Regions from separate parts of the Bradyrhizobium sp. BWC-3-1 genome, predicted to be linked through region 1. Evidence: predicted binding sites of a transcription regulator. Region 1 holds the regulator's gene; each other region holds the start of a gene.

Region 1 (10,714 bases):
TTCGGATGCGCAGTTCCTGGAAGGCTGGAACGCGATTTTCGCCGGCGAAATGCCTGACATCGCCGAGCTGCTGCCGCGCGCAGCGAAACAGATGCCGCTCTATGCTTTCTCCAACACCAACCGGCCGCACGTGGACCATTTCTCGAGGGAATATGCCGACCTCCTCGGCCATTTCCGCGAGCTGTATTTGTCGTCCAGCATCGGCCTGCGCAAACCGGATGCGGAGGCCTTCGACCACGTCGTTGCGGCGATCGGCGTGCCCGCCGGGCGCATCGTGTTCTTCGACGATCTTGCCGAAAACATCGAGGGAGCACGCGCGCGCGGCTTGACGGCGGTGCATGTGACCTCGCCGCGTGACGTCGGGAACGCATTGAAGGCATTGGGCATTTGACGACGGTCCGTTGTCGCGAAACCCACGACGGCACGGCCCGAGGGACCAATTTTGAAAAATTGAGGAACCGGATCACTTTGTACATTTTTATACAGAGTTCCGGGAACGGAATACCGCCTTCCGGACTCTTAGAGTCCGTTGGGACTTCTACGGACGGATGCATCATCGTGCTGGGCAAAACCTACCTCACCAAGCAGGCCTCTCTTCTTCTTGAATTCGCGAGGACAACTTCAGATTCGGACCTTTCCGCCAAGCTTGTGAGCAAGGCCGCCGACCTGAAATCCCAAGCCGACCCGCTGCCCGACAAGGATCAGGGATCCAAGGCGCCCGACGTAACTCCCGGGCAGGCAGGGAGCTGATCGATTCAGGCCATGGCGCGTTCTCGCCTTGCCATGATTTTCGTCGCTTCCATGACCACTCTCCTGCCGATCTGTGACCTCCTTCGGATCATGCCGCGACGCGCTTGATCCTGCCTTCCGGAACAATGTGAAGGGGCGGGATGACTGTGCCTGCTCAGCCGCTTTTGCCTCTGCGCCTGCGCTCGGCTAGAAGACGTGCGGAACATTCGCCCGAACGTGCCGAGCAGGAGTTTTCGCCGTGGCCTTGATGCCGGTTTCTGACGCGCTTGCCGCGGTGCTGGCGGGTGCAGAGCCGCTGCCGGAAGAAATGATTTCCCTCGACGAGGCCTACCATCGCGTGCTCGCGCGTGACGTCGTGGCGCGGCGCACGCAGCCGCCGCAGGCGATGTCGGCGATGGACGGCTACGCGGTGCGCGCGGCCGATGCCGCGACGATCGATTCGGAGCTCACCGTCATCGGCGAAGTCGCAGCGGGCCGACCGTTCGAGGGGACGGTCGGAGCCGGCGAGGCCGTGCGGATCTTCACCGGCGGCGTCGTTCCCTTTGGCGCGGACGCCGTCGTGATCCAGGAGGACACGATCGCCGCCGGCAAGCGGATCACGATCAAGGAAGCCGCAATCGCCGGCCGGCACATCCGCCCCGCCGGCGTTGATTTCCGCGAGGGCGACGTGCTCCTGCGCAAGGGAAGCCGTTTGACCGAGCGAGACCTCGCGCTCGCCGCCGGGATGAATCATCCGCACCTTGCCGTTGTCAGGCGTCCGAAGGTCGCGATTCTCGCCACCGGCGACGAGCTGGTGATGCCGGGCACCACGCCCGGCCACGGCCAGATCGTCTATTCCAACGGCTACGCCCTGCACGCGCTCGCCCGCAGCGAGGGCGCCGAGACCATCGACCTCGGTATTGCCGCCGACACGCTCGAGGCCACCACCGCCGGCATCCGCCGCGCCCGCGAGAGCGGCGCCGACGTCCTGATCACGACCGGCGGCGCATCGGTCGGCGACCACGATCTGGTCCAGCAGGCACTGCGGGACGAAGGCATCGCGATGGCGTTCTGGAAGATCGCGATGCGGCCAGGCAAGCCGATGATGCACGGGCGACTCGGCGCAATGGGTGTGATCGGCCTGCCGGGCAATCCCGTATCGTCCTACGTGTGCGCTTTCCTGTTCATGGTGCCGCTGATTCGCGCCCTGTCGGGCCGTTCAGTGATTCACCATCGCCGTGAACGCGCCGTGCTCGGCCGCGACGTCGGCGCCAACGACCAGCGCGAGGACTATCTGCGCGCGCATCTTGAGGAGCGTGACGATGGCACACGCGTCGTTGTTCCCGTCAATCATCAGGACTCTTCGCTGCTTGCGAATCTCGCTGCAGCACAGGTACTTCTCGTCCGCGCACCATTCGCGCCGAAGGCCGAAGCCGGCACGGCTTGCGAAGTGTTGCGGCTCCCCGTCTGAGCGCCCCCGCAACGCGCGTTCCGCGCACTTTGCTCTGTTCACGGTAAATTAAGCAGTTGCGGAACATGTATCGAACATATAGTGTCTGTTCATGATTTGTTTCGAGCATGCAGCGGCTTATGGCCGAATTCAGCGTCTCGGAATCGGACGACATCAACCGGGGGACTTTGGTCGAGATGTTAACGCGCAAACAATACGAGCTTCTGCGGTTCATCAGTGAACGTCTGAAGGAAAGCGGCGTGCCGCCCTCCTTCGACGAGATGAAGGATGCGCTCGATCTGCGCTCGAAGTCGGGCATCCATCGCCTGATCACGGCGCTCGAGGAGCGTGGCTTCATCCGACGCCTGCCCAACCGCGCCCGTGCGATTGAAGTCATCAAGCTGCCGGAGCTCCAGGCAGCCGCTGGCAGCCGCCGCGGCTTCACGCCGAGCGTCATCGAGGGCAATCTCGGCAAGGTGCGTGCGAGCGCGAGCCTGCCCGCTGACGAGGGCGAACGTCCCGTCGCGGTGCCGGTGATGGGCCGCATCGCGGCCGGCACGCCGATCGAGGCGTTGCAGACCCGCAGCCATACTATCAGCGTACCGCCTGACATGCTCGGCTCGGGCGAGCATTACGCGCTGGAAGTGCGCGGCGACTCGATGGTCGAAGCCGGCATTCTCGACGGCGACATGGCCCTGATCCAGCGCAACGAGAGCGCCGATACCGGCGACATCGTGGTGGCGCTGATCGACGACGAGGAAGCGACGCTGAAGCGCTTCCGCCGTCGCGGCGCCTCGATCGCGCTCGAGCCCGCCAACGCGGCCTATGAGGTCCGCATCCTGCCGCCCAACCGGGTGAAGATTCAGGGCAAGCTGATCGGGCTTTACCGGAAGTACTGATACCGGGAGTCCTTTCTATCGGCAGTACTTCATATCGGAAGCACTTCATGCCGGAGGTGCTTGGCGCCTCGCGCGCTTCCGATCGGCATCGCCGGTCAGAGATTGGAGCGGATCATCGTCCGCTCCGGCTGGATAGCCTTTCTGGTTCTGCACAGACTATCCGGCCCCTCCTCCAACGCTGGCTCCTCGCCACGCCGACGAAGCAGCACCGCTTCAAGCAGCACCGCTTCGCGGCTCGGTTGTTCGAGGAAACAGCGACCAGCGGTCAAGTTCGGCCGTTGCAGCCAAGTTGGCAATGTTCGCGTACGCGCCTCCCGAATGCATCGCGGCGAGCTTTGTTCCTATTGAATTCGGGAAAGATAATGTGATCGCGGCTTGCGGAAGCCAGCCGCAGATTTGCCCACAACCAAGCACAGCGTTCGTGCTTCCACTCTGATAGAGGCCTGCGCCTCGATAAGAGACGCGGGTTGCTATCCCAGCATGAGGAGCACCCGATGTGTGACTACAGCCTACATGCCGTCGCGTCGCGCCCCGCCGAAGTCGGCGAGACGATCGTCACGACAAGCTTCCGCGGCACCTCGACGCGCGGCTTCGCCTCTGCAGCCGATCCGTCCGTCGCCGTCTGCCTGCTGCCGGGGACGGAGCTCGCCTTCGCCGACGACGTCCGCTACGACAATCGCTGGATCTGGACGCGCACCATCAATTCCCGCGTCGGCAAGTTCGGCAAGATCGATCCGCACGTTCCCGACCGCCATCATGATGCGATCGAATTCCCCGACGGCAAATACGTGCTGGTGACGCAGCTCGTCGAAGGCCAGCGCGCGACGGTGCTGCAACTGCCGGTGACTCAGTCGGTCACCGAGCGCGAGCACAAGGCGCAGATCACCGCCGACAGGCAGCCGACCGTCACGCACCTGCCGATCGGCTGACAGAGCCGCCCTCCGGCTACGAGGTCGGAGGTCAGGATTGAATCGCCATCGCCGGCCGTGGCCGGCGAGATGGTGTGGTTTGCGCCCCGCGAATCCGAACGGACGCACCGAACCACTGCGTTGCTCCGCACCATCAGATCAATCGTCGGCTTGCAGGTCGGTGTCCGCCGGCGTTGCGTCCTTGATGCGAGGCGCGGTCGACTTTGGCGCGAGGCTGCCGTCGAAATCACCCTCGCCGGCGCCGGCCGGCAACCAGGGGCGGCTCGTGCCTCTCGCCCTCACTGCCTGAACCACAAAACCGTCACCACGCTGCGTCAGCGCCAGCGCGCTCTGGCTGGCGAGCCGCTGCCGATCGACCACCATCGCCGCGCAATCGGGCGGCGCGGGACGAGTCGTCACCACCAGGGCGGCCCGACTGCAATCGTCTGCGAGAGCGTCGACGCGCAGTGCCAGCGCGACCAGCCTCCCGTCGGCCAGTGGCGTCACGCAGCCGGATTCGTCGCAGGACACGCCATCGGCAAGCGAGGCTCTGCCCGCCTCGCGCGGATCGGCGTCGGCAGCGAGCCATTCCTTGAGCAGAAAGCCGTCCTTGTTCGTCCTGATCAGGTGCAGATATCCGTCCCTGCCCCGCACCGCGACGCTCGCGCCATCCCCGGCAATCAGGATGTCGGGCTGCCGCGCCGACAGTCCCCAGAGGATCGCTGCCAGCAGCACCAGGGCGCCGGACCAGCGCAGCGGCGTGCGCAACAAGCCGAGCACAATGATTCCCAGGCTCGCCGCGATCAGCGGCGCGATCCCGAACGCCGGGATGCGGCCCACCGCGCCCGGCAAGGCCGCGACCCAGCGCGAGACCGCGACCATCCACTCGATGCCAATCCCCATCAGCCACCAGAACACGCTGTCCAGCCCGAACGGCGCAGCAAGCAGCCCCAACAGCCCCGCCGGCATCACCAGCGCAGAGACCACGGGCATCGCGCCGAGATTGGCGAGCACGCCGAACGGCGTGACACGGTGGAAATGAAAGGCGGCATAGGGCGTGGTCGCAAGTCCCGCAATCAGCGAAGCCATGAACAGCATCGCAATCTCGCGCCCACCCCACATCGCAATGCGCGCAGTCGCCGAATTGTCCGGCGAGGCAAACAAATTGGGCATGCCGATTTGCACCAGTGCGACCAAGCCGAGCGTTGCCGCAAACGACATCTGAAAACTCGGATGCACCAGCGCTTCCGGCGCGACCGCCAGCACGATCAGCGCAGCCACAGCAAGCGTGCGGAAGGTGATGGCGCGGCGATCGACCATCACCGCGATCAGCACCACCGCCGTCATGAAGAACGACCTTTGCGTGGCGACCTCCGCGCCCGACAGCAGCAGGTAGAACGCAGCGGCGACCAGCGCGGCGGCGGCCGACCATTTCTTGATGGCGAAGCCGGCTGCCAGTCCGGGGATCAGAGCGAGCAGCGCGCGCACCGCGAAGAACACGACGCCGGCAACGACGGCCATGTGATAAACCGGAGATCGAGAGCACGTGGCCGAGGCCGGAGATGAACATCGCATCGTTGACGGGCGTGGTGATCGCATCGCGCCGCCCGGTGAGCAGCGCGGTCGCGATCGCCCGATTGTCGCCGTCGAGCGTCGCCCGGATGCGGGCATCGATCGCATCGCGCAGGCCTTGCATGAAGGCCGCGTAACGCAGCCGTAAGCCGCCGGTCTCAGGCGGCGACGCCACCGTGATGGCGCCCATCGCGAAGCCGGAGGCGCCGATGCCCTGGAAGAACATGTCACGCGAAAAGTCGTAGCTGCCGGGCCGCACCGGCGCGAGTGGCGGCATCAGCCGCGCGTATACCGTCTAAGATATTGATTTCAGACGCATTATTTATCTTAAGCTGGGCTGATCCCCAATTAAACCCACAAACTGGGCCCATTGTCCCAGCTGGGACGACGTTTCGATTGCATTGCCCAAGGAGCATTGCTGTGGATCATCCCACAGGCGCGAGCATCCATCATCAACCGGTAATTAATGGATCTGGAACCATTTTACACGTAAGTTCTTCCGTTCTGGACAGCCACCGGAGGCTAACAGATGACCGATGAACAGCTAGCTCTTCAGGCTGTTAGTGATGCCCAGCGCATTCTCGAGGAATACTTAGAACCGAGGCCCCGGAATAACGAGCGCATCATCTTGGACAAGCTGGTGGAAGTGCTCGAGCGTCCAGATCTTCTGGTAGCCGTTCATCGGATGCAGCGCGGCTCGTAGGCTTCTCGCCGTCGTGCTCTTGCTGGCAGGCTCGTGCTAATTCGAGCCAGTCCTGAGCAAGTTTAAGCCACGGCTCCGCATCGATGGAGTAACGGGCTTCGGCGGCCTTTTCCCTGCACACCTCAGCTAAACGGTAGAAGCGTACTGCACTTTCCGACATAGCAAATAACGCGAATACGCCCATCAGCCGCCTCTACCGTACTCGCCTCTTCCCGACACTGTCTGTCGATTTTCTGACAGACCGACCATTGGGCGGGGCGAAAATCGTGAAGTGTGCCAAATCGGCAACCCAGCGGCCCGCCAGCGTGAATCCGGCTGCCCGCAACCGGGCATTAACGCAATCGGCGCAGGCTCTCCGGCGGGACGGGGCCGTGGGGGACATACGCGGCCTTGTGCTTGGGGAGAAGGCCCGCCACGCCCAGCCCCGGCGGTGCCTTCACTCAAAGCGCCTGACACACGTTAAGGAACAATTCGAATCAATTTGCATGCCCGCCCGCATTTCGCTTAGCGTGATGAAGCCGGGGCTGGCTCCATATTTTACGTGATTTTTTTACCCGGTTCATTTGACCGTGCGCGATGCCGCAGCAGTGTCACTGCTGCGGCATTTGCTTATGTGTTCGCACGATGTGGGCAAAGAAAAGCCGCCGGCCGAAGCCGACGGGCTAAGCCTCGGTTAAACTTGCGTGGTTCATGATGCTTTGTTTCAGCGATATTGGTTAAGGAGCATTGCGATGGATTTAGACCTCCGAAACGAGCTCGAAGAGCTGTTGGATGACATCCGTAAGCGCCAGCGGCACATCGAGGACCAAGTTTTTCTGATCAGTGTTCTGGATCGTGATGGTCACAACACTTTAGAGCAGCAAGCGAAACTTAAGCACGAGCGCAAACAGCTCGCCTTGCAGATGGAAATGCAGACTAAGCTTCTGCACAAGGCGAAGCTCCAGCATTGACCATCGCGGAAAGGCAGACGGCCCAGCTGCGCGACAAAGTGAGCCCCTAATGAGCCGCTTGACAGCTGTCGGTGTCGAACTAATTTTTTGCTCCGGGGGCATCCTACCCCCCTTGGAGAAAGGACTTAACGAGAGACCCTTAAAAGGACGGCAGCCAATGATTGATGAGAGACTTGCCAGATTGCGCGCGCACCGGAACAATATTGCCCGCTACCGCCGATTGCTCAAAACCGAACTGTCACACCTCGAGCGGCAGTTTATTGCCGGGCGGATTGAGGAAGAGAAGTCGGCGATGGACAAACTCTGTTCCGCAACATTCCCCCTCACCTTCAGACTTCCTGAGCCCCCGACGCCGCTTCCACCTGTGGCCTGATCCCAGCTGGCAAAAAGCCCGCCGATAGGCTCGGCGGGCTCTCGCAGACTCTCCGGAACGGCGTTTCTTCAGATCCAGGCTGCCGCCCAATCAGGCAAGCAATCCGGTAGCGGCTTATCGAGCAGCCCAGCAACCAGCACAGCGACCGCGGCGCCTTCGATGCCGCCTTCGGCGTACTCGACCTTGCCATTCCATTCGAAATGGAAGACCGCTGAGGCCACCGCCCGCATTCCCTCGATAGTTGTCGGTCGCATCGAGATCATCCGAGAGAAGATCGCTCGCAGTTGATCCATGGCATCCTCAAACGCGTCTTCGGCCGCCCCTTCGTCAGCACCGATCGCCATGAGGCGGACGATCTCCTCACTGGCCGCATCCCGAATCCGCGATATCTCGACGAACCGGCGTCCTAGCTCAATCAGCTGGGCGTCCGGGGTGCCGGGAGAGTCTGCGGTGACGGGGAGGACGGAAACCATAGACGACGCCGCCGCGGGTACGGCAACCGCAGCCGCCCCAGCGCCGGCCGTAGCCGCCGCAAGCCGCTTGGAAAATTGGCGTCGCGTGGTAAGTGTTAATGCAGCCTGTAATGTCATGGCTCTACTCCATGTGTTGCTGGTTAGAGCCAAGGGAAAGGTGCCACTTCCCCTTGGCTTGATTTTTTGGTAACATGGGATCATGAAAACGGCAACAAAAAAAGTTACCAAAAAATCGCGTGGCAGACCCGCGACCGGCCCGGGCCTCCAGGTCGGTGAGCGCTGGTCGGACGACGCCATACAGCGCATTGATGATTGGCGGCGCGCGCAGCCAGACCTTCCGGGCCGTCCGGAGGCAATCCGCCGTTTGGTCGAGATCGGGCTGAAGGCCAAGGGGAAATAGCCGCGCGCGACATTCACAGGGGGAAAGACCATGAAGCTAATGCTCGGAGTTATCGCGCTGCTCTTTGCGACCACGGCCGCCCTTGCTCAGTCTCCCCCGAAAGCCGCTAAAAAGCCGCTGCCTGTGCAGCTAAAGCCGCAAGCGCCGATGGGCTGCAAGCTAGTCGGCACAGTCCGAGGCACCAAGATCTGGGCGGGTGACTGCATTGCCGCGGAGCCTGCAGCGGAAACCCCACAGGCAGCACCGCCACCACCGGCTATGCCGCCCGCGGAGAAGCAGTGATTGGTGCGGGCTGATGTCTGACCTAGAAGAACGCGCGGAGATCGCGCAAAAGCGCGAAGCAACTGTCAAACAGCTATTGCGCCGCGCAGCCAAGCGCTCCCGACCGAGCCAAGCCCTTTCAGTCGTAGTACGTCATACCCGCGAGACCGACGCGAACCGCGAGTTTGCGCCGGATAGCGACTCGGACGCCATTGTATGGTTCCTCATCGCGCTCCCAGTATTCATTATCGCTCACGCGATCTGCGTGAAGATTGGAGCCATCTAAAACGTAACGGTGGCGCGACGTCGGCCCGACTAGCTTCGAAAGCAGAGGTCAAGGGCTCAATGGTGTCAATTCACCCGGTCTGTAAGCACAATCCGCTTGCGCTCGCCCTACGGTTGCGGTTGGCTATCCCATTCTTGACGAAGTTAATGGGGCGCCTGTGCCAAAGCTGAATCCGTTTCGACCTGGTAGTGTCATTTCGCCGGGGATGTTTGTCGGCCGCATCGAAGAGATCGAGGTGGTTGAACAATCCCTGCTGCAGGCGCGTGATGGAAACCCCCAGCACTTCATCATTGAAGGTGAGAGAGGAATAGGCAAATCGTCGCTCTGCTTGTGGGTGGACTACCTTGCAAGAGGAGATATCACCTATGACGGAACGAACAAGCTTAGCTTTGTCGTCGTGAACATCGACCTTCATGCCGCGATGGGGTACGACGATATTGTCGACGCCATTTTAGCTGAGCTAAAGCGCCAGATTGCAAGCAGACAGCCGCTCGTAGAAAGCTGTAAGAAGGCGTGGGATTTCCTAAGCCGATTTCAAATTTCAGGCGTGAAGTTTGACCGCCCTCAGCCGCTTAGCACAAACAGCAAGAGGCTCGATGAGCTCACCGACGTTCTCGTCAGCCTGATCGAAGAATCAGAAGGAGCGGTTGAAGGAGTACTCATCCTGATCGATGAGGCTGATCGTCCGCCCAGTGAGGCTCACCTGGGGCAGCTGTGCAAGCTGCTGACTGAGAGGTTATCGCGACGGCGCTGCGAGCAAGTGTGTATTGGCCTAAGCGGCCTCCCTGACCTCATGCAAAAACTTAAGGACTCGCACGAGTCCAGTTTGAGAATATTCAACATCCTGGAGCTTAAACCGCTCGAATTCTCCGAGCGCATGATGGTCATTGATCGCGGCATCGAGCAAGCAAACAAGAACAGCGAGTCTGACATTGAAATTGAGGAAAGCGCCAAGCGATTGATCGCTAACTTGTCAGAGGGCTATCCGCACTTTTTGCAGGAGTTCGCACACTGTTCCTTTGCGACGGATACGGACGACAAGATCAGTGTAGCGGACGTAATATCAGGAACTTTCAGCGAGCACGGTGCACTGAACCAACTCGGGCGAAAGTATTTTGCTGACCTTTACATCGACCAGATCGGCTCTGAAGACTACCGGCGCGTTCTGATTGCGATGGCTGATCACATGGACGACTGGGTGAGTAGAGCAACGATTATCGCTAGTTCTGGCGTCAAACAATCCATCGTGAATAACGCATTGAGTGCGCTCCGAGATCGGAAGATCATCCTGCACAATCCGGGGGCGCGCGGTGAATACCGGCTCCCGACCCGCTCGTTTGCCGTGTGGATCAAGGCACGGGAGACCCAAAAAAGAGCCGAACCGGCCCTTTCGGTGGGGGACACGTCGAGCGTAATCAACGTTCTCGCTCCCATACCTCGAGCTAGTGAAAGCTAATAATCGCTAGTGGAAGCAGAACAAAGAAGGAAGCGGGCGCGGCGCCGCTCTGGCGGGATCTCCGTGATTTGGAGCGCTACGGTAGCGTGAGACCGCCCGTTCGGAAATTCGGCTATAGATGCTCCCGAGTGGAACCAAGACATCAGGACGGCATTTGAATCGGCGCTGGCTCGCCGCCCGAGCTGGCGGAGCGGCCCCACCCCCATATCCTGAGCTGGGATCGGCTCTCCGCCGGACCAAATCCGGACGAGCTT
Region 2 (10,714 bases), 3.4 Mb from region 1:
TCGCCCCCGCGATCATATTGAAGTACGCATGAAATATATTTTGGTTGGCTCGATGAAGGAGCTTAGTATCTCGAATGGCAGCGCGGGTTGTAAATATGCAACGCGCGCGAGTTTTGGCTCGCTGCCTCCCAAATGATGGCAAACTGAGGTAAGATTGTCGATAAAGACAAGGAGTTCGTCGAAGCCGACCATGCCGTACGCCCGCTTGATCTCGAATTGATTGTCGAGAGAATCAAGACAACCACGTTGGAGCCCGAATTGGAGCAACAGGCCTAGGCTTTGTGGCTCGTCTTGTGATGCAGTCGCAATCAAGCCCCCGAGTTGAGCCGAACAGTCGCCCCACACCTAAAGGGGCTCTCCAGATATGACGTTCGCGCTCTAACGCCGATCGGCGGTGATACTTCTTTTGACCGTTGGTCGGGCCGACACAGGTGATGCAATGCTGTCTGACCTGGCGTCCATGTTGCTTGCAGAGCGTCCGTCGCAGTGCGGCAAATTACGCGAAATGAACTTCGCCATCGATCACGAGTCATCGAAGTGCCGGCCGCACGGAAAGCTGCAGCGCCAGAACCTTGGCTGTCCAACGTCAATTCACGATGCGATCGCCTCGGCTGGCGACACCTCTTCGCCCTGCGGTGGTCAGACACGTCGTCCAACCCGAGTTTGCGTGCTTAGATAGCGCTTCCGCGTGTGGATGCCGGTAGACGTTGCGATAACCGTAGGAAATCACCAGTTGTCCATGCCTGTTATTCGGCATCGGCACCGACGCCGCGTCCGCATTGAAGCGCGCACCATGATGAGTTGCGACGAGGTGATCTACCTTCGTGGCATTGGCATGCATGAGGTACGCATAGTCCGCGTCTCCGGTCAGCAAGGCCGACCGTCCGCTAGTGAGGGTGGCAAGGATGGTCAATCCGCTATCATTGAGATCGCGGGCCGGGCCTCGACTCCTTACCAATTCACCAAACGGAAAGCGGATTCTTGCGTTGGCGGGGCGTACGAGCAGATTGCCCTTTTGGGCGAGTATTCGCGCCAGTCGCGCCGCGCCAGGCCCCAGCCGCTGATTGGGAACAATCCAGCGACATTCTAGCAGATGGGGGAGGTGGAAGGCACCGTGAAGATGATCCCAATCCCAATGCGACAGAACGATCGGGGGCGCCTCGCTTCGATTGATGTCGAAATTGGAGGGGAATGTATGGCGATTGAAGGAGATCGGAAATCCGACATCGAAGTGCAGAATGGCGCGGCCGCGATCATCGCATAGGGAGACAAAGTTTGCCTGACCGACATCCCTGACCAGGACAGATGCCGCTTGTTGGACCCTTTTGAGAACAGTCGATATTGCGGCGCGCGTTGCCGGCTTCGGCAATGGCGCACAGGCAGTGACGAGCGAACGCGGCAGCCCTAGCCGTGGGGCGGCAGCGGCACCGAGAGTTTGGGGTCTCGATCGCGGCCCTCGGGTCTCGTCCGGTGTATCAAGCTGCCGCGCGTAGGTGAGGACTCCGCGTGCGTGCGCCGAGTAGCCGTTGCCTTCAAGTTGAGCGTGCCATGCCGGCAGGCCGGAGCCATCCCGCTCGATCTCGAGATAAAACCAATCGGCTGGCGCCGGTGTCGCGCCCGCAAAGTGGCCAAATCGGGCTGGTGTCGTCACTACGCGCATGAGCGCGAATGGTTTGGTCTGTTCAGCACGAAACCCGTCCAAGAGCCGCGGTCCGGCGCCATCAACATAGTCGGCATCGATGCAATCAAATTCGAAGGATGCACGGCGATGAGGGCTCGTGCTCAATGAATCCACTCGCGAGACGCGCGCGTACAGTCCTCTGCGGGGAAACTCTGGCGGGATGCGGATAAAGAAGAAAAAGAAGATAACCTCCCACGGTCAAAACTCACCGATGCGGCGCGTCTTAGCTGCGACCACGCCGATTGAGGGCGCTATTTTTTATCAAGAGGTCGACCAGCCGACAGGCCCAATTCAATGAAGGTGGCACTCCGACACAGTCAACTCGCCGTTCCAGAGTCTTTCGAGAAAGCCGCTTGATAAAGCTCCTCAATCCTCGTGACTTCATCCGGCGTTAGTTCGGAGAATTCGTTGTCGCGGGCACGCTTTGAGAGTTGTCCTCCATTCTGTTGCAGGAATCCGAAGAGGTTATTGAGCGTCCGCTCCGGCATTTCGATCATGTTCTCGATGCCCGCGCGGAAGGTATCGAAGCTCCGTAAAAATTGCGTTTCCTTTGGAAGATCTTGTTCGATGGTCCTCTGCACGCATTCGTACAGAAACTCGGCGTGGGGCGTCGCGTCGAAGAAACGATAAAAATCACCGGTATCGTTCAAGACCTTGACGTTGCCCTGTGGGGTCGATTCCCATTCAACACATGGAAGCAATCTAGTCGAATAGCTTTCCAACACGGTCTTGTATTCGCTGATCTTGTCGAGAATCGCGGCAGAAACCGGAAAGTGGATCCCGGCGGGATTGAATCCGCGCCGTGCCAGAACATGGTGCATCAGGTATCGGTGAATGCGTCCGTTGCCGTCCTCGAACGGGTGGATATAAACGAACCCGAAGGCGAGCACGGCGGCAGCGACGACAGGATCAAGCTCGTTTTCCGCCGCATGATCGAACGCGATCAGTCCGCGCACGAGGGAGGGGATATCTTCGTGACGCGCGCTGATATGATCCGGGACAGGTCGCTGCGTCTCACGGTCATGCTCGCCGACGAAACCACCTTCGTTACGGAAGCCAAGTTTCACGAAGCGCTCATCGCCGATCACGATGCGCTGCAGGCGTAGAAACTCCGCCTCGTCGAGCGGGGCCCGTCCCGCTTCACCGATGACCCGGCCCCACCGCTGGATACGGTCCTGTGGCGGTCTCTCTCCTTCAATGACGTAGCTTGACCTTGAATCCTTGAGAAGAAGGAAGGCGGCGGTTCGCGCCAGCAGATCCTTTGGAACCTGGCTCACCACGAAACGGGCGCGCTCCTTGAGATCCTGCGCAATAAATTCGCTCAGCGCTGCAGTCTTGAAAACAAGCGGACAAAATTCCGGCGTTCCTGGCAAATTGTTCCGGACGCGGTGTCGTGCCGAATTCTGTCCGGAGGTCGCATGTTGAAGTTCGGTATCGACGGCGTCGACGTAAGAGACTTTATCTGCCGCAGGCAGGTTGAGTTGGCGGCCCAATAGCCATTCATGCAGAAACCAGATACGACGCGTATACAGACCGGTCGGCTTCTGTCTCACAAGATCCGCAATCTCATCCTCGTTCACAGTGAGGAAAAGCCGTTTCAGGATTGCAAGGTCTAGTCCTTCATTCTTGAGAGCGAAGGTGAGATGCCCCTCAAGCGTCGCGTCCGGCGCATGGCGCGGCGTGTAGATGCGCCACCCCTCCTGCTCAATGATCCGGTGCTTTGTTCCGATTGCGGAAAGCACGCGCGGGACCGGGACGGATAGGCTGTAGGCGTCAACCAGCGCAGCATAGCCAACAGGAGTTGCTATCTCCGGCAGCCGCCGGTCATGAATAACAGACACTGGTCCTGAAAACTTTGTCTGCATTGTCCCAGATCCATGAAAAACGCTCTCGAATCGTGAATTTCACTCTCAACTTGGCCTTTGAGCCGCAAAACCCTTTTACACCGTGAAAAACACTCACACAACCCGGGAAATGTGAAATGTCTTCGCGAAAACCGTTGGGGTTCTCCCTCGCCCCACCCAAGGGAACACTTTTGAGAGGACCAGCAATCCATTTCTGATGTCCCCAGTCAAGCACACAGCGCACGGTTTCTCATCTCCACGAGGACTCATCGTGAAGTTCTTGTGCCGATGGATCGTGCAGAGGAGAAGGCGGGACTCAAAGACGTCGGTGAACAGGCTCTGATGCGCGGGTTGGATACCGCATTTCCGTTTTTTCGTCTGGGGCTGTCCCTGGTCTAGCGTCGGGCGTCGATCGGATGATCGGCCACATAATGGATTTCAGGATTTCCCCTGCCGTGGTCCCGCCTTCACTTCTGCACGATTATGTCTGCGACTGCCCCCTGATCTTGATTGCAACAAAGGGGGCTGTGGGCCGGTCGAGCGCACCTCACGACTCGAGCGGTCCACAGCCCCCAACGATGTCACGCCTGTCGAGGTGGCATGAGCTCGCGATTGATCGCCCAAATGAAGGCGGATAGCTCTCGGGCAATCGCCGTGACGATTACGGTTCGCCGCTTGCCCTTCCGCTCGAGTGAGCGGAAGCGTCCGCACAGCCTGGTTTGCGCTTTCCACGCAATCTCGCGCGCGACTCTCGGTGCGGCCTCCACCTTTGGCTGCTTGTCTCGGCTCACGCGCGGCGGATATCGATAGCTCCAGGCCGCCTCTACAAGAATACGTCGCGCCCGCCCATTACCGGCTTTGGTGATGCCGCCTCGCTTGACTTGGTCGCCAGTCGAGTTTTCTGTGGGCACCAGACCCAGATAGCCCATCAACTCGCGCGGATTTTGAAAGCGGGATAGATCACCGATCTCAGCCAGCACCCCCACAGCCGCAATGAGATCAATCCCACGCACCGCCTGCAGGGCCGACACAACCTCGGCGAGCGACCACTCGGGTACTACCTCGCGGATGGCATCTTCCAAACGCTCCAGCCGCTCACTTTCCTGGCGTATCCCCTCAAGTAACTCTTCGAATGCGATGCGCTGCTCGCGATGCTCGAGCTTCTGCGACATGAGCCATCTCATGTGGGCTGGTCCCCACGTTGTCTTGCCCGGATAGATGCGTCCCAGCCGCAGCATCAATGACGAGATCTGTTGACGCTTGCCCTGGAGGTCCTTCTTCACTGCTTGACGGGCGCGCGAGAGATCGCGCATAGCCTCATGGCGCTCGTCCGGCACCCACACCGCCGTGAGCTCGTCCGCGCGCAACAGCTTGGCGAGGCTTACCGCATCGCGCCGGTTCGTCTTCACTCGATCGCCGGCCTTCTTCGGAACGAGCGAGGGGGCCACCACCAGGCAGTCATGGCCGAGGCTCTTGAGCAGTCTGTAGAGACCGTATCCTGTTGGCCCTGCTTCGTAGCAAAACGTCAACTGACAGCATTTCGCTGCAAGCTTTGCCACCAGCTTTCGGATCGCTGCCTCCGTGGCAGGAAACTCCCCGAGATATCGTACCTCGCCGCCACGGCCGCCATCGGCAATGGCTATAGCATTGCGCGATTTTGACGTATCGATTCCGACAAAGACCTCGGTATGATGACCCACGACTCGCCCTCCTTGTTTGAGGCTCTACCCGGTCCATCCGGGCAACCCTCGTCGCAACATCGAGGGTGAGTCGCCTCATTTTGTGGGGGGACATACAGTCTAGCGGCGTGGCGGCTCGTTCACCGTTCAACAGACCGGCGCCCCGGCCACACGTTGGGGATGGAATTCTTAACAAGATGCAAGATTTTTAACGGAACACGACGCAAATTTTGGATTAAAACAGCGCCGCGATTGCAATCAGTTCTCTTTTTGTTCTATGGTGATGAATGTCCTTCCTTACTGAGCAGGAACTCGAAAGCCTGCGCATCGATCAGAGCGTTTTTCATATTGTCGGCCCGGGAGAGGAACATTTTCAGCTACTGACTGCGTTCGATGCCGGTCGACACGCAGCTTTTTTCCTGGGCCGCGTCCGATCGGTCAACAGCGGAAACCGATACGAGTTTCTCGCGGACGCGCCGGTGCGGGCGCAACTGGCGCGGATCAGCCGGGATAGGGCAACTTTCCAGGAGCAAAGCGAGAAACTCGCGACAGCGTTCAATGAGGCTCACGGAGGCAGCACGGCTGTCGGTGCCTTCTTGATCTTCTCGCTGTCTTGTTCAGGTGGCCGGTTATATGCACTTCTGAAATTCGAGGACGAAAAGGTTCTCAGCTACGACTACGACGTCAGCCGCGGCCGTTCGGGCAAGCCGAAGCCGACCTTCGGCGAGATTGAGCGGACTTTTGTCCAGAACCGCAATGCCCTGCAGAAGGCCGCGCTGATCAAGCTCGGCAAAGAGCGCGACGAAATCTGCGTTGTCGATCGTCAAAATCCGCAGCGGCCTGCGGCCTATTTCGAACAGTTCTTGCTCGTGCGACGCCAGCGAACGGAAGAGGAGCTGACAAGGACAATCGTCGAGGTCACGCGCAACATTGCGCACAAGCACAAAGACATACTTCCGCAGGACACGATGAAAAATCTGGCGCAACGCCTCTACGACGCCAGCCAATCAGGCGGTTCCGTCGACGGCGAAAGTGCTGAAAATTGGCTGAAGAGCATTTTCGGGCCGCTGCCTGATGATAGCCCCGTGCTGACCGACTTCAAGGCAAAGCTGAAGCGCGAAGGAATGGCGGGCGAATCGTTCGTGCTCCAAAAGAACGCAATTCAGGCTCCCAAGAACCGTCGCGTTGAGACGGCAAGCGGGGTCAAATTGACCTTCCCTGTCGGTTTGATGTCTTCAGTCATTTCGGTGAACCGCGACAGGGGCGAGATTATCATCAGGGACAAGATCACACTCGATGACTTCGAGATCAACACATCTGGTCGAACGCGTACGTGAGCTTGTCGCGAACGGCGCCGTGGCGGACGAACGTATTGACGCCCTCGTGTTGCGAGGCCGGCTACCGTCCGTCGATGCGCAGGTCGCCTGGCTCGGCTTCGTCGACGATGTCCCACCGCCGTTCTCGTCCTTGCAAGTCTATAATCCGGGTCTCGGTGGTGATCTCGTTGGGAGTGATATCTTTGATTCGACCCGCGAGATCGTGATCACGCTCGGAAAGCCAACTGCCGACGGCTGCGCCTTCTTTATCTTCCAGTCCGACATCCCACAATACTTGGCGCAGCGAACTGTCCTTCCGCGCCTCGCGATCGCCGACTTCAATTCCACTCAGGCATTTCGCGCACGAGGATTGGAGTTCGCTTCATGGGATTTCGCGCAAACGCCACCGCGAGCCGAGCCTTTGCTTGGGTCTATCGACCCCACTCGCTATGTTCGTGACTTTGTCCCCGACCGTGAAATCGTTACCGATCTCAATCCCTGGCTATTATTGGCCGCGCCAGCGGTTTCATCGCCGGCGTATCAAGCTTGGGAAACGGTTTCTGCCCGCAGACTGTTGGGCGGTCTCGTCTCCCGCGCCTGGCTCGAGGATGGCCAGGTCTGGCTGCAAGCGGCGGCGACGCCTCCGATCTATCGCATTAGAGCCGATGATCCTGCCCTGCCCGGCGCTCGTTCTCGATTGACTGAATCCGCCAACTGGGTTTTTCTTTCGGGGACAGATGTCGAGGCACGCCACCTGCTCTTTTCCGGTGAGTTGGCTCGGGCGAGCCGTCCTCAGCAAGATCTCGCCACGACATTGGAGCAGGCGCTTGAGGCGGCCAAAGCTGCCTATGAAGCTCACGTCCAATCATCGAGCCGCGAGACTCTGAAGGCGCTCGCCGATCTCCGCAAGACCGTGATTGATGAAACTCAGAAGGTAGCGCAACGGGCGCAGGATCTTGCGGCTACGCTCTGGCGCGACCTGGCCGTCTCGGCTGCGCCTTTTATACTGAAGATCCTGGGAGATGCGGCCAAGACACCGGGTCCTCTCATCTCTTCCTTATTCTACTTTGCGGCCGCCGTATTCATCGGTCTGTCGTTCGCGTTGCAGTGGCGGATCAATGGCGCGTTCTTCCAAAGCCAAGCCTCGTCCCGACGGAGCTGGATGCAAAGTCTTTTTAGTTACATCTCCGTTCGCGAGCGGGAAGAAATCGCTGAAACGCCGATCGAACAAGCGATGAAGAACTATCGGGAGACCCGCGGCGTACTGCTTGTGGTCTATGGACTGTTGATCGGAGCTCTCGTTGCCGCCGGTGTCCACACTCTACACGATGTAACGCCGTCACCTTCGAGCCCCGTTACAGGCGTCGCGCCCAGCCCAGTACCAGTTCCGCCGCCTCCGGCAAAGCCGCCGTAAATTTGAGCGGTTAAGATTTCTACTAGCCGCGTATCCGCGATCGAGATCCAACAGGGCTTGATAATAGTCGAATGCAACTGCGATAGCGTAATCGCCCCGTCACATTTCGGCACCAAATTCCATCGAAACTCTCGAGCGCGTAGCTGAATCTCATGCCCGCAGTCGATCAGACCGCCATTCCAGCCCAACCGAAGCGGTTTCAGCACCATATGCGGTGGTTGTCGGGACGCTTGGCCGGCGTCGGAGCAATCAAGATCGTGGCGATCGGCTCGTCGACCACAGCGGGTGAAGGCGACATCGTGCCCTATCCGCAGCGTCTCGAGCGGGCGCTGCGCGCAAGCTTTCCGGGCAGGAACTTCGATATTCTCAACCGCGGCGTCGGCGGTGAAGAAGCTCCAGACGAGCTACGAAGGATTCAAGGCGACGTACTCGGCGAGCAACCATCGGTCGTGGTCTGGCAGGTTGGTACCAACGCGGTTTGGAAGAACCAGGATCTGGACGCCACCGCCGGCGCGATCCAACGCGGTCTCGCGATGTTCGCAAATGAATTGATGGACGTCGTGCTCATGGACCTTCAGTACGTGCCGGCCGTGCTCACTCCGATCATGGAGGAGCGAGCACACCGAATGGTGGCATTGATTGAGACGGCAGCCGGCCGGGCCGGCTTCCCGGTCAACGTGTTCCACCGCTTCGCATTGATGAAGCAGTGGCATGAGGCAGAACGGGTCTCCTTTGACCGGATGGTCGATCCCACCGATCCTGACCGCCTCCACCACAGTGACTGGAGCGCCCGCCGGATGGCAGAGGCGCTCGCCAACACGATCGCGATCGGCGCCACTGGAGGCTCATGAATGAAACGAAGTGTTGAAGTTTTTCCCACGCGAGGATCCGTCATGGCTAGAATTGCTGCCAGCGTCATTGTGCTCTTGAGCCTCTTCTTGGCAAAGCCCGCGTCCGCTTGGGGACCCGACGGACACCGCTTGGTCGGGTCGATTGCTGACCAACTACTGACCCCGAATGCCAAGCAGCAGGTGAAGACCTTGCTGGGCGTCGACCTACGGCAAGCCGGGCCATGGCTCGATTGCGTGAAGAGCGTCCACAGGCAAAACGATGGCAGCCTCGCCTACGTCGTGGATCCCCAGTACGAACCTCCCTGCACCCCCTTCGCGAACGACCGTAACGCCATGGTCGATTACGCCGGCCGAAACTGGATCGATTGCGTCTATCCGGAAGGAGCGAGCGCGACCGCCAATCTTGGCTGTCACAATACGTACCATTTCGACGACGTGGCCGTTCAGCGCGACAAGTTCGATCGAAACTATGCGGGTACCAATGATCATGATTTGGTCGCGACTACCAACGCCGCGATCGCCGTGCTGCTTGGCCGGCCGGCTCCGCCGCCCTTCGACATCAAGGACAAGAAGGAGGCTCTGTTCATACTCGCTCATCTCGTGGGCGACATGGCACAGCCCCTTCATGTCGCTGCGCCGTACCTCGATCCCAACGGAAGCCTGGTCGATCCGGACGTCACGCACACGATCGACCCGTCGACCGAAACCGCGGGCGGCAACTGGATCCACGATAAAGCCGTCACCGTCGGAAACGACACTTTCCATCATGCCTGGGACGACACCCCATCCGATCTGGGAGACACCGCCCCGCTGGCTTTGGTGAACGTCGCAAAGGCCGTTCCGGCCGATACGGACCGCATCGAGAACTGGTCAGCAATTTGGGCCACGGACACGATCGTGGTGGCGAAACAGACGACGTCGAATGTGACTTACACGAAGATAGGTCCCAGGAAATGGACGATCTCCTTCTCGGATCGAGCTGCGTACCTTCAGTCGGCGGATACTATCAAGCGACAGCAGCTTGCCAAGGCGGGAGCCCGTCTCGCCGAGATCGTGAACCACGTTTGGCCCTAGTCAGAAAAGCACTCTCGCGGAAACGATCCGTCAATCTTCGTGCTCGGCAGCCGCGGGCGGCTCTTTGGGGGACAGCCCGGGCGTCGTCGTATTCTGTTTCTTGATCCGCATCGCCAGGATAGTCGCATAAAGATCACGCGGAGAGGCCTTGTCGAGGTCCTGCAGATCACGATAGTTGGCCAAGAAATCCAGGATGCTCGGCCTCAGTGGCCGTGTGTCTGTCGGCGCTCGAGTTTTGAGCTTGCGGTCGAGGTCGAGCTTGGTGAGCTCGATTGCATGCTTACGCCATTCGACCTCTCTATCTTGTCTGTCGCGCGCGCCTACGACAAATTTGGTGATCACCCCGGTAATGACGCCAACGATCACGGCGCCGGTCGCACCTACGACGGCCGTTACGGCCGTCAACGTAGCCGGCTGCAGCTTAGACAGCTCTTGAAAAAACTCTTGAAGCGCGCTCATGGAGAGGATCTCAGGCTGACATGGCTCCGCCCGCCTGACCTTCCGTTTTGCCGACAATGAATTTCCGTTCTAGGACCTTTCCGGTCGAATCCTTGGCGATCACGACCAATTCCGTCCCGCCCGCGCCCTGCGGCATCCGCATCTCTTCGTGACACGGCGGGTCGGGACAATCGCTCTCGTGCACCACCTTCCCGCTCAGCCGGACGGTAATGCGGGTCACGCCGATGCCACCCAGGATCGTGAAACGGAAATTCCTGCCTTCGACGGGCGGCTTTGCATCCAATTCCATTCGTGAAACCATTCGCTAGTGAAAGGATATCGCACCACTCACCGTCGCAGTGCCTTATTGAACGCTACTGTGGACACCATACTGCCAAGTGCTTCTTGCGCGAAGCG
Region 3 (10,714 bases), 4.2 Mb from region 1:
TCGCGCGCGCTCGTTCTGGACGGGGACGATGCTGACCCTGGGGCTCCTCGCAGCCCCCGATGTCGTCAGCGCCGCAGATGCGCCGGTCGGCGACCAGGCGCCGATGCAGGCAGCCGATCTCGATGTTTCGCCGGTCGGGACGATCGCGCCGGCGAAGACGCGCTTCCTGTCGCTCGGCGTCGGCAAGTCCGCCGTCATCGACCTGCCGCGCGACGTCAAGGACGTGCTGGTCGCCGATCCCAAGATCGCCAATGCCGTGATCCGCTCGGCCCAACGCGCCTATATCATCGGCGGACAGGTCGGCCAGACCAACGTCGTGTTCTTCGCCGCCGACGGCCAGCAGGTCGCCGCCTACGATATCGCGGTGAAGCGCGATCTCAACGGCATGCGCACGGCGCTGCGCCAGTCGCTGCCGGGCGTGCAGATCGAAGGCGTCGGCGACAGCGTGATGCTGACAGGCTCGGTGTCGAGCCCGGTCGAGGCCCAGCAGGCCGGCGACGTCGCCGCGAAACTGGTCGGCGGCTCCGACAAGGTGGTCAATAACATCATCGTGCGCGGCCGCGACCAGGTGATGCTCAAGGTCGTCGTCGGCGAAGTGCGCCGCGATATCGTCAAGCAGTTGGGCGTCGATCTCAGCGCCAGTCTGAACGCCGGCACCGCGGTGGTGAACTTCAACAATTCCAACCCGTTCTCGGTCAGCGGCGGACCGATCGTCAGCAACAACGGATTAGGTGTCGCCGGTCTCACCAAAGGCTTCGCGACCGTCAGCGCCACGATGCGCGCGATGGAAAGTGCCGGTGTCATGCGCACGCTCGCCGAGCCGAGCCTGACCGCGATCTCCGGCGAATCCGCCACCTTCATCGCCGGCGGCGAATTCCCCATTCCCTCGGGCTATGCCTGCGATCCCGTCACCCACGTTTGCACCACCCAGATCACCTACAAGAAGTTCGGCATCTCCCTGAACTTCACCCCGGTCGTGCTGAGCGAGGGACGGATCAGCCTGCGGGTGATGACCGAGGTGTCCGAGCTGTCGAACCAAAGCGCCATCACGGTGACCCAGGCGCTGTCGTCGAGCTCGACCAACTCGATCACCATCCCCTCGATCCAGACCCGCCGCGCCGAAACGACGCTGGAAATTCCCTCGGGCGGTTCGATGGCCATGGCCGGCCTGATCCAGCAGCAGACCAAACAGGCGATCAACGGCCTGCCCGGCGTCGACCAGGTACCGATCATCGGCGCGCTGTTCCGCAGCCAGGACTTCGTCAACAACGAGACCGAGCTGATGGTGATCGTGACGCCTTATGTGGTGCGCGCGGTGGCTCAGAAGGAACTGTCCCGGCCCGACGACGGCTTCGCCCCGGCGTCTGACGCCCAGACGGCGCTGCTCGGTCGCATGAACCGCCTCTATGGCGTCGCGCGCCGCGTCGATCCGATCGCGGGCACGCCCGGCGATTTCGGCTTCATCATCGACTGACGACGAACGGACAGCCTGAGGAACGGGGCAAGAGACGGGGCACGAGGGGATGAAGCGATGACGAAGACCATGGCCGATCGACGTCGCGGGTTGAGCGTCGCGCTGGCACTGACGGGGCTCTCCGTCATGCTGGGCGCCTGCAACACCACCGGCGAGATCGTCACCCAGACGGTGCCGACCGACTATCGCCAGCGTCACCCGATCGCGGTCGAGGAAGCCAAGAAGTCGATCGTGATCTTCGTCGGCAAGGCTCGCGGCGGCCTCTCGGCCGCGCAGCACGCGGACGTCGCCGGCATTGCCCGGGACTGGGTGCGCGAAGGCACCGGCTCGGTTGTGGTCGACGTCCCGGTCAACGCGGCGAATTCGCGCGCGGCGGCGGCGACCTATCACGAGATCCGTTCCGTGCTCGCATCCGTCGGCGTGCCCTCGCGTGCCATCGTCCAGCATCCCTATCGGCCCGAGGATCCCGGACTGCTGCCCACCATCCGCCTGAGCTATTCCCGGATCGCCGCGGTCGCCGGCCCCTGCGGGCTGTGGCCGGAAGATATCGGCCCCTCCATCCTCGACCCCGGCTACAACGAGAACCGGCCCTATTTCAATCTGGGCTGCGCCAGCCAGCGCAACCTCGCGGCCATGATCGACAATCCGGCCGACCTGGAGCAGCCGCGGTCCGAGACGCCGGTCTATAACGCACGGCGTGACATGGCCTTCGAGCGCTATCGCAAGGGCACGCCGATCGCGAGCAGCAATCCAGACGCCGACAAGGCCAAACTCAGCGATACAGGCAGATGACACGCGTCCACGACGAAGAAGCGGACGATCCGCAGCACCCCGAGGAACACATTGCGCCGGTTCCTCGCATCTCCGTGCAAGCCTTTTGCGAGACCGAGCAGACGCTCGCCGCGGTGACCGCGGCCGGGCAGGATCGCCGTCTCGCCAAGGCGCATCTCACGGCCAAGGACGGTGGCCTCGCGGCGGCAATCGAAGTCTATGAAACGATGCCGACGCCGAACGTCATCGTGATCGAATCCGACGGCACCCGCGACATCCTCGAGGGCCTCGACGACCTCGCCGGCGTCTGCGATCCCGGCACCCGTGTGGTCGTGATCGGCAATCCCAACGACACCGCGCCCTATCGCGAGTTGGTCCGCCGCGGCGTCAACGACTATGTGGTGGGACCGGTCGAAACGCTCGACGTCGTCCGCTCGATCTGCAGCCTGTTCTCGGCGTCCGAAACCATCATCACCGGCCGCGTCATCGCGGTGGTCGGGGCCAAGGGCGGTGTCGGTGCCTCCACCGTCGCGCACAATGTGGCCTGGACCATCGCCCGCGACCTCGCGCTCGATTCCGTCGTGATCGATCTCGACCTCGCCTTCGGCACCACGGGTCTCGACTACAACCAGGACCCGGTGCAAGGCATCGCCAATGCGGTGCTGTCGCAGGATCGGCCGGACACGGCCCTGATAGAGCGTCTGCTCTCCAAATGCACCGAGCGTCTCAGCCTGCTTGCTGCGCCCGCCACCCTTGACCGCGTCTACGATTTCGGCGCGGAGGCCTTTGACGCGGTGTTCGACACGCTGCGCATGACCACGCCCTGCATCGTGCTCGATGTTCCCCATCAATGGTCGGGCTGGACCCGTCGCGCGCTGGTCAACGCGGACGACATCGTCATCGTGGCCGAGCCCGATCTTGCGAACCTGCGCAACACCAAGAACATGCTGAACGTCTTGAAGGCGGCGCGGCCGAACGACCGGCCGCCGCTCTACTGCATCAACCAGGTCGGCATGCCCAAGCGGGCGGAGATCGAGGTCAAGGCCTTCGCCAAGACCATGGAGAGCCAGCCGATCGCGGTGATCCCGTTCGATTCGAAGCTGTTCTCGACCGCGGCCAACAACGGCCAGATGATCGCGGAGGTCTCCAAGAGCCACCGCACCACCGAGCTGTTCCAGAACATGGCGAACCGCCTCGCCGGGCGGGGCGAAGTGAAGAAGCCGAAGCGCTCGCTGCTCGGGCCGCTGCTGAAGAAGCTGAAGGGCAGGTCGGGTCGCGGGTCAGCCCCGCATCGCAAGGCATCCTGAGCAAGGCGTTCTGAGCAAGGCGTTCGGACCAAGGCTTCCTGACACGGCATCCTGACGCGCGCGAGCGAGTTACTTCTCCGCCCGCTGCTGCTTCTTCACCAGCAACTGCCGCAGCGCCGTGACCTTGGCCGCCGCCTGATCCGGCGGCAGGTCCGCCTTCACGATGGCTTCGGCCTCGGCCTGCTTTCCTTCGAGTCCCAGCACGAGCGCGAGATTGGCGCGCACGCGGAAATCGGCGGGATTGCGCTCGTGCGCCCGGCGCATCGTTTCCTCAGCCCGCGGCAGATTGTTCTGCAGCATGTAGGACAGTCCGAGATTGGACAGCACCGACGGCTCGTCCGGCACGATCTTCAGCGCGGCGGCGTAATATTGCTGCGCCTCCTCGTTGCGACCGAGCTGATCGAGCGCGGCGCCTTGCGCCGACAGGATATGCCAGTCGGGATCCTCGGGCGAATGCGCGCGGCCGAGGACGTCGAACGCCTGCTGGAAACTGCCGCTGTCGGCGAGCGCACGGCCGTAGCCGGCGAGCAGCGCCTTGTTGCTGGAATGGGCGAGCACGGCCTGCTCCAGCACCGCGAGCGCCTGCGCGCGCTGGCCGGTCTGGCGCAACGCCTTGCCGTATTCGAGCGCGACGTTGGGATCGCCAGGCTTGGCGCGATAGCGCTCGCGCAGCGCATCCATGTCCGGCTTCACGTCCGGCTTGGCCTCGGCCCTGCCAGCCGTGTCCGACTTTCCGCCGAGCGCGCCGGTGATGTCCTCGATGCCGGTTGTCTGACAGCCGCCGAGGGCCAGGATCAGAAGCGCGGAAAACAGATATCTCGCCGGAAGAGAGGCGACGGACAAACGCTTGGACATACTCTGATCACTCGGCGACTGATCAGAGATGCTTACCGATTAACGCTAAAGTCCCGTTAAGGCGGGGCGCTTCCGAAAGCTCAGTCGGTGAATTCAGCGCCGAACTCGCAGCCGATGCGCCAGCGCAGCCGGCACTGCCGGGAATAGTCGGGCGCGAAGATGATGGTGAATTGCGGCGGCACTTCCAGAAATTCCGCCACGACTTTCACGCCGCCATCCGAAATATCCGTGATCGTGCAGTCCCGCGGCAGCGAACCCGCGCCAAAATGAATCTTGGCGAGCCGCGTGCACATCCGTCGTTCGCTTCTCCGGCGATTTGCAAGCATTTGAATTGTTCACCCGTTAGACCACGGCCCATCCCGCACCCCTAGGAGTAGCGGACATTCGTTGGAATGTGCTGAGCAGAGCAGCTTGCATTCGAGGCGTAGTGTCTTCGTCGTGTTTACGATTGGTTAGGACCTTCCGGCGCCCCTCGACCCGTTCCTGTATTGTTCTTGCAAGAATTGGCCCGCTCTGCTACCCCTAATTGTGCAAAAGGGCAGGCTGGTTCGGGCATGGTTCAGCGGGTTTCTACCGTCGCCTTTGAGGGGATCGAGGCCCGCGCGGTCGACGTGCAGGTGCAGGTCGCGCCCGGTCTGCCGGCCTTCGCGATCGTCGGTCTCCCGGACAAGGCGGTGTCGGAGGCGCGCGAGCGGGTCCGCTCGGCGCTGATCGCCTCGGGGCTGGCGCTGCCGGCGCGGCGGATCACCGTCAATCTCGCGCCCGCCGATTTGCCCAAGGAGGGCAGCCATTATGACCTGCCGATCGCGCTCGGCCTGATGGGGGCGATCGGCGCGATCCCTCCGGATGCGCTGTCCGGCTTCACCGTTCTGGGCGAGCTTGGCCTCGACGGATCGATCGCGCCGGTGGCCGGTGTTCTTCCCGCCGCGATCGGCGCCAATGTGCGCGAGGAGGGGCTGATCTGTCCGGCGGCTTGCGGCTCGGAAGCGGCATGGGCGAGCCCGGACATCCAGATCATCGCCGCAAGTTCGCTGATCCAGATAGCCAACCATTTCAAGGGAACGCAGGTGCTGTCGCGGCCTGTGCCGAAGGTGCATGAAGCAGCAAGCTCGCCGCTCGACCTGCGCGACATCAAGGGCCAGGAGAGCGCCAAGCGGGCGCTGGAGATCGCGGCCGCCGGCGGCCATCACCTGCTGATGATCGGCGCGCCCGGCGCCGGCAAATCGATGCTGGCGGCACGCCTGCCCTCGATCCTGCCGCCGCTGTCACCGGGCGAGTTGCTCGAGGTCTCGATGATCGCCTCTGTTGCCGGCGAGATCGAGGGCGGCGCACTGACGGCGCGGCGGCCGTTTCGCTCGCCGCATCATTCCGCCAGCATGGCTGCGCTCACCGGCGGCGGCATGCGCGCCCGGCCCGGCGAGATCTCGCTCGCGCATCAGGGCGTGCTGTTCCTCGACGAGCTCCCCGAATTCGATCCGCGCGTGCTGGATTCGCTGCGCCAGCCGCTGGAGAACGGCGAGGTCTCGGTGTCCCGCGCCAATCACCGCGTCACCTATCCCGCACGCTTCATGCTGGTCGCGGCGATGAATCCCTGCCGCTGCGGCAATGCGTTCGAGCCCGGCTATGCCTGCAAGCGCGGCCGCATCGATCGCTGCACGGGCGACTACCAGGCCCGCATCTCGGGGCCGCTGATGGACCGCATCGATTTGCGCATCGAGGTTCCCGCGGTGACCGCGGCCGATTTGATCCTGCCGCCGCCCGCAGAGGGCTCGGCCGAAGTCGCCGCGCGCGTGGCGGCGGCGCGGGATATCCAGCTCGCCCGCTACGCGGACGCCGGCCTGCCGAAGGTTCGCACCAATGCCGAAGCGCCGGCCTCGGTGCTGGAGGAGATTGCCAAACCGGATGCGCAAGGCCAGAAGCTGCTGCGCGACGCCGCCGAGACCATGCGGCTGTCGGCGCGCGGCTATCACCGCGTGTTGCGGGTGGCGCGCACGCTGGCCGATCTCGATCATGCGGACAGGATCGGCCGGCTGCATCTCGCCGAGGCCTTGTCCTACCGCGCACTCGCGGAGGATGTGCGCCAGATCGCCTGACCGATACGCCCGCGGCATCTTCCTGACGAACAGCACGTTCCCCGAGAGTGAAGCTATGACCGACGCCAATGCCTGCACCATCAGATTTGTTCGTGCGTCCCAATACGCTGATTGGCTGAGGTCATACGAGCTGTGGGTCAACGGGACCAGCGTTGGGAAGCTTGCGCGCAACGGCGTGTTGGAGATCACGCTGCCGGCCGGCGCCTGCACGATCGAGGCGACCATTGATTGGGGCAGGAGCCAGCCGCTCGTCGTTCGCACCACTCCCGGCCAAACCGTCGAGATCGAGGTCAGGAACAGGTGGGGTGCCTGGGCGGCGCTGTGGGCGATCAGCTTCGGCAAGAACAGCTATTTGGTTCTCACTGAAGTCGAGCGAAAAACGAACAGAAGCGCCTAACCGACTGAGATCCTCATCCCCGGATACCGGCATCAACCCGGCGGTAACGAGTTTCCTTTACGCTCTGCAAACCATAAGGCCCATCAGTTCCCCGTACCGGGCCCGGCGAGTAGCGCGTCATGTTGCGTTTCAAGATCCTGGCGTCGGTTGTTCCCCTGTTGGCGGCCGCGGTGTTTGCCCGAAGCGAGATCGGATCGGTCTCGCATCCCTGCATCGCCCTCGGCGACACCTCGGTCGAGCTGACGTCGCTGTTCTGGACCGCCGGCGTGCATGTCGCCTTCACCGATGATCCCGCGCGCGCCACGGTGCGGGTTCAGATCACCGAGGATGCGGACGCGGCCGACTTCGCCGTCGTCGACGACGGCCTCGGCTCGGAATCGGAGTCCTGCCAGGCCAACCCCTCGACTCGCCTGATCTCGATTGCCGCGCAGCCCGTCGACGGCGGTCAGGTGATCTATCTCTCCACCGAGGGGCCGGCGGATTACCGTGTCTATGTGCGCTCGAAAACCTTCTCGCAGCGCGAGGCGGCGGCGCTGATCGTCGGCGCCCGCGGCGGCCACCGCCGTCTCCAGGCCGCCTCGCTTTGAGCCGCGTCGCTTTGCGCCGTTAACGCCTCGTCAACCCTGTTTGGAGGCGGTCGCAGGGCCTCAAACTGTTCGCAAGGTCGGCGGCACATCGTCGTTTACAGCGAGCGTAGCGTTTTATGAAAACAGTCGGGTCGGTGGCGATGGGTCGGACGTTCCGGATCAAGGTGCGCATGCGCCGCTTCAGGCGACAGCACCCCCGAATCGCCTTTGCGATCCGCTCCTTCATGATCTTCTCGGCGACCTTCGGCGGCGCCTATGGGTTTGTCTCCGGCAGCCGGTCCGAGACGTCCGGCTACGATCCCAATGCGTTTGCGATCGGCGTCAGCTTCCTGTTCGCGCTCGCCTGCCTCGGCCTCGCCACGCTCAGCATGCGCCTGCGCTTCGTCAACAAGCGGATGCGGGCGCTGGCTGCCCACAACGAAACGCTGATCGACCGCAATTGGGAGTTGAAGGAAGCGGAAGAACGCGCCCGCAGCCTGTTCGAACAGCAGGGCGATCTGATCGTGCTGCGCGACACAAGCGGCTGCATCACCTTCGCCAACGACGCCTATTGCGCGCTTGCCGGACAGGCGCGCGGCGCGCTGGTCGGCACGCGCTTTGATTTCGCCGTGCTGGAGCAGGGCGACAGCGCTCGCGAGAGCAACGGCACGCGGATTCACGACCAGAAGATCGCAACCCCGCTCGGCGCGCGCTGGATCGCCTGGCGCGAAGGCTATGTCCGCCTCGACGCCGGCCAGCCCGCCGAATTGCAGAGCGTCGGACGCGACGTCACCGACCGCACCGAGACCGAGCGCGCGCTGTCCGACGCCCGCGATCAGGCCGACGCCGCCAACCGGGCCAAATCGCGCTTCCTGGCGATGGCGTCGCACGAGATCCGCACGCCGCTGAACGGCATCATCGGTATGGGCGGGCTGCTGCTCGACACCACGCTGACGCCTGAGCAGTCGACCTACGCCAAGGCCGTGAAGACCTCCGGCGAAGCGCTGGTGGCGCTGATCGAGGAGTTGCTCGACTATTCCAAGATCGAAGCCGGCAAGCTCGATCTCGAGCAGCGTCCCTTTTCGCTCTCGGCCCTGATCGAGGACATCACCGAGTTGCTCGCGCCGCGCGCGCAGGCGAAGCAGCTCGAGATCGCCGCCTATGTCGACGAGCGGCTGCCGCTCGAAGTGGTCGGCGACGCCGCGCGGCTGCGCCAGGTGCTGCTCAACCTCGCCGGCAACGCCATCAAGTTCACTGCGAGCGGCGGCGTCGCGCTGATCGTCGAGCCCGGCATCTGGCCGAACGAGATCAGTTTTCTGGTGCGCGACACCGGCATCGGCATCGCAGCCGACGCGCAACAGCGCATCTTCCGCGAATTCGAGCAGGCCGACGAACGCGTCGCCCGCACCTATGGCGGCACCGGCCTCGGTCTCGCCATCAGCGAGCGCATCGTCAAGCGCATGGGCGGCCGCATCACGCTCACGAGCGAGCCGGGCAAGGGTTCGACCTTCGAGGTCGCGATTCCGCTCGCGCCAGCGCACGCTGGCGCAGAACAGACGGCGTTCCCCGTCCCCGATCTCACCGGCAAGTCGATCCTGCTGATCGCCGACGGCATCGAGGCCTCCTTGATCGCGCGCCGGCTGGAGCGCTGGGGCGGCCAGACCTGCATGGTGACGGACGTCGCGGTGGCGGAAGCGCTGCTGCCGGAACGCTCATGGCATTCGGTCCTGATCGATCGCGCGCTCGGCGCTGCCACCGCCGACCGCCTCGGCGAAGCCGCACGCAGTCATGCGACGCAACGCCTCGTGCTGCTGACGTCCGGCTCGCGCCACGAGAAACTTTCGCCGGCCTTCACGGGCTTCCTGGTGAAGCCGCTGCGCGCGGCCTCGCTCGCCGCACGCCTCACGCTACCCCCGGAGGTCGCCTCGCCCGATCTCGCGCCGGAGCCCTCGGCCCCATCCACCGCCGCGGTACCGGCGAAAGGCCTGTCGGTTCTCGTCGCCGAGGACAACGAGATCAACGCGCTGTTGATGCGCTCGCTGCTGACGAAACTCGGCCACCGCGTCGTCATCGCGATCAATGGCGAGGCCGCGCTGGAATCCTGGCTCGGCGCGGCATCGGCCGGCACGCCCTATGATCTCGTGCTGATGGACATCCAGATGCCGCAGCTTGACGGCATCGGAACGACAAAACGAATCCGTGCGCATGAGGCAGCTAGAGGCGGCCATCACACGCCGATCCTCGCGCTCACCGCCAATACGCTGGTGGAAGATCGCTACGCCTGCTTTGAAGCGGGCATGAACGGGTTTCTGATCAAGCCGCTCGATCGCGAGAAGCTGGAAGAGGCGCTGGCCGGACTGGCGGCGGCGCGGCAGCTCGCGGTTTGATTCGGATTTCATAGGAACCTGATCTCGGCCGGTAATCGACAATTGAAATCGACCGCGTCGCACGTCACCATCCTCTGGGGCATTTAAACAGAGGATTTCGCATGAACGTGCTTTGCCGCCTCGCTTTCGTGATCCTTCTCTGTGGTTCCACTCAAGCCGCCGCGGCCGATAGCTCGCAACTGATCGCCTCGCTCAAGCAAGGCGGCTACGTGCTGGTGTTTCGCCACACCGCTACCGACGACAGCCAAAAGGATGTCTACCCTTTCAAATTCGACGACATGAGCGCCCAGCGTCAGCTCAGTGAAAAGGGCCGGGACATGGCGCGCCAGATCGGGACGGCCATCAAGGAACTCGCGATCCCGATCGGCGACGTCTACACCAGCAAGCTGAACCGCGCGATCGAGGCCGGCAGGCTGATCTCCGGCCGCGAGATCAAGCCGGTCGACGCATTGACGGACAGCAGTAACGCGAGTGCGTCGGGCATGGCAAATCCGACCGGTGCAAATGCAAAGGCGGGCCAGGCCGTGCGGCAGCTCGTCGATGCGCCGCCCAAGGCCGGCACAAACACCTTCCTGGTCACCCACAAGACCAACATCGCCGATGCCTTCGGCAAGGAGGCCGGGGACGTGCAGGAAGGTGAAGCCTTCGTCTACAAGGCCGGCGGCTCGGGTCCCGCAACCTTTGCAGGACGCATCAAGCCTGCGGATTGGATCGCGAAGGCAGGCAAGTGAGCCACCTGCCGGCGACGCACGTCAGCTTGGGTGCGGAGCAGGCCGGGCGCCCGGCATCACTGCGCGCTCCGACGGGATGAACCGTTATGCGGCATAAGCCATAAACCGCGGCGCAGACAGCTTGTCATGCGGC

What was found. The regulator LexA, encoded in region 1, represses DNA repair genes until DNA is damaged. The targets are predictions, from matches to a motif close to TGTTCNNNNTGTGTTCNG.
Region 2: a site for LexA is predicted at 5,465-5,482, ahead of RX329_RS37555 (nucleoid-associated protein). Genes of this name have one in related genera too.
Region 3: a site for LexA is predicted at 4,886-4,903, ahead of RX329_RS00875 (YifB family Mg chelatase-like AAA ATPase). Genes of this name have one in related genera too.

What each region holds. Positions count from the first base shown of each region.
Region 1 is NZ_CP136625.1:4,422,416-4,433,129, reverse strand. Features, by position in the region: gene RX329_RS21485 (HAD family hydrolase) at 1-391, shown strand, start outside; gene RX329_RS21480 (hypothetical protein) at 559-750, shown strand; gene glp (gephyrin-like molybdotransferase Glp) at 989-2,200, shown strand; gene lexA (transcriptional repressor LexA) at 2,377-3,078, shown strand; gene RX329_RS21465 (hypothetical protein) at 3,573-4,007, shown strand; partial or broken gene RX329_RS21460 (ComEC/Rec2 family competence protein) at 4,146-5,844, opposite strand; gene RX329_RS21455 (hypothetical protein) at 6,088-6,261, shown strand; gene RX329_RS21450 (hypothetical protein) at 6,993-7,211, shown strand; gene RX329_RS21445 (hypothetical protein) at 7,369-7,584, shown strand; gene RX329_RS21440 (hypothetical protein) at 7,653-8,174, opposite strand; gene RX329_RS21435 (hypothetical protein) at 8,753-9,004, shown strand; gene RX329_RS21430 (ATP-binding protein) at 9,162-10,460, shown strand.
Region 2 is NZ_CP136625.1:7,825,333-7,836,046, forward strand. Features, by position in the region: gene RX329_RS37540 (metallo-hydrolase/oxidoreductase) at 587-1,786, opposite strand; gene RX329_RS37545 (Fic family protein) at 1,999-3,546, opposite strand; gene RX329_RS37550 (IS110 family transposase) at 4,107-5,225, opposite strand; gene RX329_RS37555 (nucleoid-associated protein) at 5,492-6,541, shown strand; gene RX329_RS37560 (hypothetical protein) at 6,501-7,934, shown strand; gene RX329_RS37565 (SGNH/GDSL hydrolase family protein) at 8,192-8,785, shown strand; gene RX329_RS37570 (S1/P1 nuclease) at 8,828-9,859, shown strand; gene RX329_RS37575 (hypothetical protein) at 9,890-10,318, opposite strand; gene RX329_RS37580 (hypothetical protein) at 10,329-10,607, opposite strand; gene RX329_RS37585 (phospholipase D-like domain-containing protein) at 10,672-10,714, opposite strand, start outside.
Region 3 is NZ_CP136625.1:184,219-194,932, forward strand. Features, by position in the region: gene RX329_RS00850 (type II and III secretion system protein family protein) at 1-1,474, shown strand, start outside; gene RX329_RS00855 (CpaD family pilus assembly protein) at 1,532-2,266, shown strand; gene RX329_RS00860 (CpaE family protein) at 2,263-3,552, shown strand; gene RX329_RS00865 (tetratricopeptide repeat protein) at 3,622-4,407, opposite strand; gene RX329_RS00870 (PilZ domain-containing protein) at 4,488-4,733, opposite strand; gene RX329_RS00875 (YifB family Mg chelatase-like AAA ATPase) at 4,962-6,500, shown strand; gene RX329_RS00880 (hypothetical protein) at 6,556-6,897, shown strand; gene RX329_RS00885 (hypothetical protein) at 7,017-7,484, shown strand; gene RX329_RS00890 (PAS domain-containing hybrid sensor histidine kinase/response regulator) at 7,625-9,850, shown strand; gene RX329_RS00895 (histidine phosphatase family protein) at 9,952-10,581, shown strand; gene RX329_RS00900 (hypothetical protein) at 10,666-10,714, opposite strand, start outside.